Regions from separate parts of the Pseudoalteromonas sp. MEBiC 03607 genome, predicted to be linked through region 1. Evidence: predicted binding sites of a transcription regulator. Region 1 holds the regulator's gene; each other region holds the start of a gene.
The links. The regulator sigma-54, encoded in region 1, starts transcription at its own class of promoters, with help from an activator protein. The targets are predictions, from matches to a motif close to GTTGGCACGNNNNTNGNNT.
Positions count from the first base shown of each region.

Region 2: E5N72_RS15735 (EF-hand domain-containing protein) is a predicted target of sigma-54. The motif match lies at 1,386-1,404, and genes of this name have one in related genera.
Region 3: fliE (flagellar hook-basal body complex protein FliE) is a predicted target of sigma-54. The motif match lies at 1,531-1,549, and genes of this name have one in related genera.

Region 1 covers NZ_SRRY01000001.1:1,009,819-1,013,101, reverse strand. Annotated here, with positions in the region: gene lptA (lipopolysaccharide transport periplasmic protein LptA) at 1-240, shown strand, start outside; gene lptB (LPS export ABC transporter ATP-binding protein) at 237-962, shown strand; gene E5N72_RS04605 (RNA polymerase factor sigma-54) at 1,080-2,576, shown strand; gene hpf (ribosome hibernation promoting factor) at 2,603-2,890, shown strand; gene ptsN (PTS IIA-like nitrogen regulatory protein PtsN) at 2,894-3,283, shown strand, end outside.
Region 2 covers NZ_SRRY01000001.1:3,460,724-3,464,006, reverse strand. Annotated here, with positions in the region: gene E5N72_RS15755 (amidohydrolase) at 1-72, opposite strand, end outside; gene E5N72_RS15750 (EF-hand domain-containing protein) at 165-398, opposite strand; gene E5N72_RS15745 (EF-hand domain-containing protein) at 403-636, opposite strand; gene E5N72_RS15740 (hypothetical protein) at 888-1,115, opposite strand; gene E5N72_RS15735 (EF-hand domain-containing protein) at 1,125-1,304, opposite strand; gene E5N72_RS15730 (HAMP domain-containing sensor histidine kinase) at 1,664-3,121, shown strand; gene E5N72_RS15725 (hypothetical protein) at 3,123-3,283, shown strand, end outside.
Region 3 covers NZ_SRRY01000001.1:1,590,767-1,594,049, reverse strand. Annotated here, with positions in the region: gene fliF (flagellar basal-body MS-ring/collar protein FliF) at 1-1,139, opposite strand, end outside; gene fliE (flagellar hook-basal body complex protein FliE) at 1,160-1,492, opposite strand; gene E5N72_RS07280 (sigma-54 dependent transcriptional regulator) at 1,662-3,065, opposite strand; gene E5N72_RS07275 (ATP-binding protein) at 3,062-3,283, opposite strand, start outside.

The DNA of each region.
Region 1 (3,283 bases):
GATGGCACGGTAATGAGCGCCAGTGCAGAAGAAGTTCGCTACGACGTAGCCAAGCGCTTCTTAACTTTAAATGGCGAAGCCGAAGTGACTCAAGCAGGCCAAAAAGTAACAGCGAAAAGCATTACTTATGATATGGCACAACAACTAATTAGCGCAGAAAAAGACGAAAACTCAACAGACCGTGTACACACAATCTTAGTGCCTGTTGACAACAAACAAGACGATAAAGGCCAACCATGAGCACATTAAAAGCAGAGCTTTTAGCAAAAAGCTATAAAGGCCGCCAAGTTGTCAAAAATGTGGGTCTTGAGGTTGAAGCGGGCAGTATCGTTGGTTTGCTTGGCCCAAATGGCGCAGGCAAAACCACCACTTTCTATATGATTGTTGGCTTAGTACCCAGCGATAAAGGCAAGATCAGCATTGATGATAATGATATTACACTTTTGCCAATGCATAGCCGAGCACGTTTAGGGATTGGTTACCTACCACAAGAGTCATCTATTTTTAGAAAGTTAACGGTTTATCAAAACCTAATGGCTATTTTAGAAACGCGTAAAGATTTAAATAAACAAGGCCGAGAAGAAACACTCAACAACTTACTTGATGAATTTAGTATTCAGCACATTCGTGATAGTCAAGGTATGGCCTTATCTGGGGGCGAGCGTCGTCGCGTAGAAATTGCTCGGGCATTAGCCGCAAACCCTAAATTTATCTTGTTAGATGAGCCTTTTGCTGGTGTTGATCCTATTTCAGTGTTAGATATAAAGAAAATTATTGAACACTTAAAAAATCGTGGTATTGGTGTATTAATCACTGACCATAATGTTAGAGAAACCCTTGATGTTTGTGAAAAAGCCTACATTGTTTCTCATGGGGAGCTAATTGCATCAGGAACACCTGAGCATGTTTTAGCTGACCAAACCGTACGCGATGTGTATCTAGGTGAGCAATTCAGGCTATAACCAATAAGCCACCATCTAGCGCATCTGCTAAACTAAATAACAATGACAATAAATCGATATAAATTTACCTGTGACTGCACAGGTGTCGATAACACATAAAAGGATTGTTAGGGATACATGAGGCAATCATTACAGCTGCGCATGGGCCAGCAACTTACAATGACTCCACAACTGCAACAAGCAATTCGCTTGCTGCAGCTTAGTACATTGGATCTCCAGCAAGAAATTCAAGAAGCACTTGATAGTAACCCTCTGCTTGAAGTGGAAGAAGCAGATTACAACGATGAAAACATTGGTAAGAACGAGCAAAAAGCTGAATCTGATGATACTCAGCTAAGTGCATCGGCCGAAGAAGCGCCGAGTGAGTACGAACAAGAAAGCAGCGATGCCCTTAACAAAGACACCGTTAGTGACGATTTAGCCATGGATGTGACATGGGATGAGTACATGAGTGCTGCCCCATCAACATCATCAGGTCCAATGCCTGAAGATGAGTCAATTTATCAAGGTGCATCGACTGAAACCCTCCATGAATACCTTATGTGGCAATTACAACTCACACCATTTAGCCCAACCGATGAAGCGATCGCTGTCGCCATCGTAGAGGCAATTGATGACTCAGGTATTTTAACTGTTAGCTGCGAAGACATAGTCGAAAGTTTTAATCAAAATAATGATGAAGAAGAAATCGAACTAGATGAAGTCGAAGCGGTCTTAAAGAGAATACAGTTGTTTGATCCAGTAGGGATTGGTGCCCGTAGCTTACAAGAGTGCTTATGTATCCAGCTTCGCCAATTCGATGCCAGTACGCCGTATTTAGCTGAAACTAAAATGGTTTTATCTGAGCATATTGAATTATTAGCAAGTCGCGACTATCGCACTTTGATGAAAAAGACTAAGCTTAAAGAAAGCGAACTAAAAGAAGTAATGACGCTGATCCACAGCTTAAACCCTAAGCCAGCAGACAGCATAGTTCGCGAAGAGTCTGAGTACGTTATACCCGATGTATCGGTTAAAAAAGTTAAAGGTCGTTGGGTCGTTGAACTAAACCCAGATTGTATGCCAAAAATTAGAGTGAATAGCCAATATGCAGCTATGTCACGCTCAGTAAAATCGAGCAGCGATAGCCAGTTTATTCGCTCTCATTTACAAGAAGCTAAATGGTTTATTAAAAGCTTAGAGAGCCGTAACGATACACTTTTAAAAGTAACCAACTGTATCGTACAGCAACAACAAGCATTTTTTGAACATGGCCCAGAAGCCATGAAACCAATGGTGCTGAACGATGTCGCAGAAATGGTCGAAATGCATGAATCGACAATTTCACGTGTTACAACACAAAAATACATGCACACCCCTCGCGGGATTTTTGAGTTGAAATATTTCTTCTCAAGCCATGTCAGCACAGAAAACGGTGGTGAGTGTTCATCAACAGCAATTCGCGCTTTGATCAAAAAGCTTATCGCTGCAGAAAACTCAGCTAAACCATTGAGTGATAGTAAAATTGCAGATATATTGGCTGAGCAAGGAATTAAAGTAGCTAGACGCACAATTGCAAAATATCGAGAGTCTCTAGCGATACCTCCGTCTAATCAGCGTAAGAGTTTGATTTAGACGTTTTACATAGAAGGAAAATGCTTATGCAACTAAATTTAACTGGTCGTCATGTAGAAATCACTGATTCATTAAGAGACTATGTAAACAGCAAGTTTGCAAAACTAGAAAGGCATTTTGACCACATTAATAATGTACATGTCATTCTAGATGTAGAAAAATTAAGCCAAAAAGCAGAAGCAACTTTACATGTAAATGGAGGCGAGCTCTTTGCCTCAACTGCACACCAAGATATGTATGCAGCCATTGACTCGCTAATCGATAAACTAGATCGTCAAGTCATTAAACACAAAGAGAAATTAGCTCGACACTAAATTATGAAACTTAGTTCACTTACTAACCAGGACTGCAGCAAAGCTGCGGTCCTTTTTAATAGCAAAAAAAGAATCCTTGAATATATCAGCGAGCTGGCTCACCAGCAGCTTCCTCATTTATCTCAACAAGACGTCCTTGATGCCTTACTCAATAGAGAAAAATTAGGCAGCACAGGTATTGGTCGTGGCATTGCTATTCCACATGGCCGCATGAGTGGTGCAGAGCAACCACAGGCATTTGTCATAGTGAGTGAATCCCCAATCAATTTTGACGCAATTGATAACCGACCTGTGGATATTTTCGTTGCACTCATCGTACCAGATGGAGACAGCCAACTTCACCTAAAGACCTTATCGACAATTGCTGATAGACTAAAAGATAAAGAGTTTTGT
Region 2 (3,283 bases), 2.5 Mb from region 1:
ATTGTAGATAACTGTGGTGTTGGCAAAACAACTCAGTGAAGCTGTTGCCAGTAGGCTGATGATAAGTTTCATAATCTTTTAATTATTTTTTTAATGTATGAAAACAGTATCAGAGTTGCAGTAAACTGCAACTCACAGAAGAAAATTTCGACTAAAAATAACGGCTATTTACTGGCATAAGCCTTGTATTCTGAGAGAGATAGCTTGTTATCTTTATTATTATCGTAATTACTAAACCGAGACCATAAAGCTGGATCTCGAGCAGATTCTGAGCGGCTCAAGAAGCCATCTTCATTACGGTCTAGTTGTTTAAATTTTTCACCAATACTATCTGCAGCGACACTGATTGTACTAAATACGCAACACATTGCGAGGCTGGCAAAGGTTAATTTTGACATTGCTTTAACTCTTATTTGTTAAGTAGTGTTTAAATTCAAGAAGCGATATTTGTTGATCCTTATTTTCATCCCACTGCGCAATATGCTTTTTTAAATGCGGTTGAGATGAAAGTTCTTCCAAAGATAAAAAGCCGTTTTTATCTTTATCTAGGTGATCAAAGCGTTGTTTTACATCCAATGCTAAGCTATTGAAGCTTATAGTAATTAAGGTGCATGAAGCAAGCCAGAAAATTCTCATAATTACTCTCCTTTATTAGGGCGCGCTGCCCTTCGGGTTCTTCCTAGGGGCGATTAACTCTTTATTGCTCGATCTTTACTTAGCCCACTAGGTTACAAATCTCGCGCCGCGATTGAATCGTCCCTAAAGTGAACAAATTTTAATCCACAAAGGTAAACACGCTTTGGTAAAAGTGCTTGCCATAATTTAAGTCCCAAAATTTAAATCCGTTTACACATTCCCTCTGGGATTATGGCAAGCACTTTAAGCCGTTAAGGTTTGAATTTCTCAAACTCTTGTTCAGACAGAACTTGATCGCCGTTTTCATCCAGATCGGCAAATTGCTTAAGTAAGTTATCGTGTTTGGTTGCTTCAGTTAATGAAATTTCGCCATCGGCATTGGTATCAAATTTCGCAAAACGCACATCCATTTGCGATGCTAAAACGGTGGCACTGATAACTAAAAACATCAACGAGAATGCTGCAAAAAGTTGTTTCATCACACACTCCTAATTAATAAATGATTTAAACTCTGCAAATGAAATTTGACCATCTTGATTGCTATCAATTTGAGTGAAGTTTCCATGTAATAAAGCGTCTTCAGATGCTTCAGCATCACTCAAAAAACCATTGCTATCTTTATCTAATTCATTGAATGTATCTTTTAAATCAAATGCATTACTGCTCATTGAAATTACACTCAACAGCACGGCTAGTGTGTAGGTCCTCGTTTTCATTTGCTGTCCTAATAAACTTATTTGTAAGTGCTAATACAATAACAGTGCCAACTTTTATTCTTCTTTTTTATCAATAATTTATGTTATTTTACTGTTATTGGGTACGAAATAGTTACAGAGTAATGTGTCTTTTTTGCAACGTAATTATTGGTTTTTATTTTTTTATCTTAATTTTCAATTGGTTGTGTTGTTGCAAAATAGCAACGTTGCGCCTGATTTAGGCAGTAAGTTGTCTTTTTTCAGTTCGGATTCAGCGAGTGTCTAAGTTCATTCACGAATAATGAATGCCAGCGTTTCTTATGAGGGTAAGTATGCAAAGTAGCATAGTAATTAAGTGCAAACAGTGTTTAAGCTGGCGACCAAGCCTAATTGGTCAGTTTGTATGTAGTATTTTACTTTCCTTATTACCATTGTGTTTAGTGGTGATTTTGTTTTTAAACGCACTGAATAAACAGCTGGCTGTTACGCAAGAAATTGTGGGTGATAATGATGAAATCACTAAGGTATTTAACAATTTAAAGCAAGACTTAAATAGCCTTGAAAGAGCAACGCGGCAAAATTGGGTACTCAAGAGTGAATCTTTAGATACATTAATTGAAAATAAGTGGAGTTCATCAATTCAGCGTATTGATGAACTGATCTTTTTAAGTCCTACGGCTGATTATATTTTGCAGTGGCGTCAATTAGCTGAGGTTCTGCAATTTGCACAGCAGCATCTTTTATTTGAACAAAAGCAAGATGGTGAGTTATTTGCCCCCGCAAGTAAGTTAATTAGTGAGCAAACCAATTGGCTTAGAGAGCAAAACGAATTACGTATAACTAAAAACCAGCAACAATTAAAAGCATTGCAAACATCTTTTATTAACTGGTTAGTAGCACTTATTCCTTTGACTCTACTCGTAGGCGGAGGGTTTTTATGGCGGATCAGTGGTCGTTTACGAGAGCTAACGAGCGTGATTGATAAGCTAGGTCAAGGCCATTGGCAGCAAAAAATAAATGTCCGAGGCTCGTCTGAGTTAGTTGAACTTGGCAACAAACTAGAATGGGTTCAAGCTCAGCTGTATATGTTGGAGCAGCAAAAAGATACGTTTTTGCGTCATGTAACTCATGAATTAAAGACCCCACTTGCTTCAATGGTTGAAGGAACTGATCTATTAACAGATGAAATTGTTGGCCCTATTAATGATGAACAAAAAGCAGTCCTTGAGCTAATCACCCAAAGCATGGTGCGACTTAGAGCAATGATAGAAAGTTTACTTAGTTATAATGCGATTCGTACTAGTAAAGAGACAGTAACTGAGCTTAGTTTTGCCGCCATAAAAGATAAGATTGAGCGTCACTTTGAACATCGTCTAGTTGCACGTGAACAATCACTGTTATGGGTTGATGAGCTGCCTAAAAAAGCACTTTATATTTCAATTGAGTTACTAGAAATGATCTTGATCCAACTCACTTCTAATGCAATCAAGTTTTCGCCTGAACAAGGCTGTGTCACGATTAAAGCGAATTTCAAACATGGCAAACTTATTATCAGTGTTATTGATCAAGGACATGGAATTGATGATTCCGAAAAGGCCGCGGTATTTGGTGCGTTTTATCAAGGCAAAAATGCAAAACAGCAGAGCGAGATGGGCAGTGGCTTAGGTCTCACAATTGTTAAAGAAACCGTAGAGCAATTAAATGGCAAACTCTCTATTACAGATAATGAACCTCAAGGGTGTGTTTTTACCGCCGAATTACCAATTCAATTAACCGAAGGAGTTTACTGACATGGGCTTAGCACATAAAGCCAGTTTTATCCTCATTGCATGCTCGATGCTTATCACGGGCTGTACATTAACGCAAAAGAAGCCCGTAACAGAGGTGAAGACAGAAAATAATCAGGTCGCATCGCAAGGAAAACCTAATCCTAAACCGCGCCCGAAAAGCGA
Region 3 (3,283 bases), 580 kb from region 1:
ACACCTGTTTGCTGACGCTTATGAGAAATCGTGGTATCTAACTCGTAGTTGCGTGTTGCTTCTTTGTGAGAACGGCTAGGGTTAGTCGCTGAGCCTGCACTGCCTTGACCTGCAATTTCAGGAATATTCGAGTTTGCAGGTGGCTGATTTGTAAGCGCACCAGGAATACCTACAGCAAGACCGCCGATGTTATTTTCTTCGAAAGTCGTTTCGCTTCGCACTGCTGGTAAATCAGGGTTATAGCGTTTTTGAGTTTCTTCTACTGCACTAAAATCCATATTTAAATCAACTTGCGCAGTGTAGTTACCTAAACCAACCACTGGAATGAGAATGCTGTCGATTTTATTTAAGTACTCTTCTTCACGTTTGCGCTCTATTTCATACTCTTTACGAGAACGTGCAGCGAGTGAATTTTGTGAGCCTGAGTTTAGTAAGCGACCATTTTGATCGGTAACAGTAACACGCTCTGGCGATAAACCTTGTACCGCTGAGGCAACAATATCAACAACTGAGTCAACTTCTTCACCATCAAGCGTACGGCCGCGTTTGAGTGTTAAAACCACTGTAGCTGAAGGTTGTTTTTCGCGACGAGCAAATACGTTTTCTTTTGGAATAGCTAAAAGTACTTTGGCGCGAGTAACATTTTTTAGCTCTTCGATAGTGCGAGCAAGTTGTTGCTCACGACCATGTTTTAAACGTTCACGTTCTAGGCGTTGGCTTACACCAAATCCCATATCTTGCATGATGATGTCAGTACCTGAGCTTGGCGCTTGCTCAAGGCCTTCACGAGCCATCAATAACTTAATGTTTTGGTACTCACCTTCTTCTACAGAGATGACATTACCATCGAGTTCGTAATCAATCTTTTGTGCGTCTAAAAAGTCTAGCGTTTGAATAAGCTCTTCCGTTGGCATTTTACCAAGCGGACGCATATCTGGCTGACGTGCCCAAATGATAATAAAAATTGCGATAGCCAAACAAATTGCCAAAGCAATCACTAAAGTAACCTGGCGTAAAACATCTACACCGTTTAAGGCACTTAAGTAGCCTGACTTTTGCTCTTGTTGATCATCAGTATCGGTAGAATCGATACCGCCGCCTGCTAGGGCTAGATCAGTTGATTGATTAGATTGCGCCACGATAATTCTCCACTACCTAGTTACACAGGCATGTTCATGATTTCTTTATATGCTTCAACAAGTTTATTACGAACCTGTACCGTTGCTTCGAATGCAACTGATGATTTTTGTGAAGCAATCATCACATCTGCAAGCGATACACTGCGATCACCCATTTCAAGAGCCGTCACTTTTTGCTTGGCTTCTTGTTGCAAGCCATTTACTGTATCTAATGCATTGGTAAGTAGATCACCAAATTGTGCCGTTGATGTAGGCTGTGTCTGAGTTGGTAAATTTGTAATTGAGTTACTACGGCTAGCTTCAAGGGCCATAGATTGCATTTCTTGAAATAATGCGCTGTTTTGAACTTTCATAATACTCTCTGACAATACAGTTTACTTATAAACTGATAAAGCACAAACCGTGCCACAAAACAAAACCAATATTTTCAATGACTTATACCATTTATTTTGCTTGTCAGAGTTTTGACAGCAAACAAGCCCACATGCTGTGAGCTTGTTTGACACTGTTTTGGAAGGAGAATTAGGCTGGCAGTGCAATCCCAAGATCGCGCATCTGCGCTAGTTTATATCGCAAGGTGCGGGGGCTAATGCCTAAGGTCTCAGCCACCTCTTTTCGCTTACCATTACAGCGTGCGAGGGTTTCTAAAATAATACGATGCTCTTTGTCTTTAAGCTCGTCTTTATAATTACCTTGCTCACTCACCTGTGGCACTGTATCTAAATTAACTTCAACGGGTTGCTCTTGATACACCGGTGCATTATGCGGTGGCGTAGCAACTGACTTTATCTCTACCGTTAGTAACTCTTCAATGAAGACATCATCTTCATGAATGCTGTTACCATCACATAATATCAGCGCACGTTGAATAACATTATCAAGCTCTCGCACATTACCCGGCCAAGCATGTGTTAGCAGCTTTTGCTTAGCTGACTCGGTCAACATAGCAATGGGTTCTTTACTTTTCAGGCAATGGCGCTCAATTAAATGCTCTGCCAATACAACAATGTCGCCCGGGCGTTCTGCTAATGGTTTCCACATCAGCGGGAACACATTTAAGCGATAATATAAATCTTCTCTAAATAGGTTTTCACTCACCGCTTCTTTTAAATCACGGTTACTCGTAGCTAAGACACGAACATCAAGCTCTATGGTTTTACGGCCGCCTAAGCGCTCTACTTCACGCTCTTGTAGTACACGCAGTAATTTTGCTTGCAGACCTAAATCCATCTCGGTGATCTCATCAAGTAATATGGTACCGCCTTGTGCTTGTTCAAATTTACCAGGGCAGGCCTGAATGGCACCGGTAAACGCGCCTTTTTCATAGCCAAATAAGGTTGCTTCAAGCATATTTTCAGGAATAGCGGCACAGTTAATGGCAACAAAGGGAGCATCTGCTCGATTCGATTTATCATGAATATAGCGGGCTAACACTTCTTTACCTGAACCACTTGGGCCAAGAACCATAACACTGGCATCTGAACGCGCTACTTTGCTCGCAAGTTCGAGTAACTTAATACTCGATGGATCTGCAACAATTGGCCCGTCTGTTTCTTTTTCCTTTTCAGGTAAATAACGACTGACCATATTAAGCAATACTTCTGGGGCAAATGGTTTTGCCATGTAATCAATCGCACCTAAACGCATCGCTTCAACTGCATCATCAATGGTGGCATAAGCTGTCATCATAAGTACAGGTAGTTCAGGGTAGTTGAGCTTAATACTGCGAAGTAAATCAAGGCCACTCATCGCGCCCATTTGTACATCGCTGACCACTAATGAATACGTGCCTTGTTTTAACAGCACCATTGCTTGCTCAGCACTATCTGCTGCGATGCAATCAATTCCTGACATTTCGAGTGTATCAATCAAAGCTTCTCGTAAGCCTGCGTCGTCTTCAACGACTAAAATTGCGTTCGTATTCATTTTGCCTCCGCTGACGTAAATTCTGCACTTATTGGCAGGATCAAGCTAAAACATGCCCCCCCATGGGCATTATTAGTCACTTCAACCCGTCCTTGGTGCGCATTAGCGACTGAACTCACAACAGCAAGTCCAAGCCCTGTGCCTTGGCTTTTTGTAGTAAAGAAAGGTTCAAATAATTTCTCGGCCTGACTCATATCTACGCCTGGACCGTTGTCACT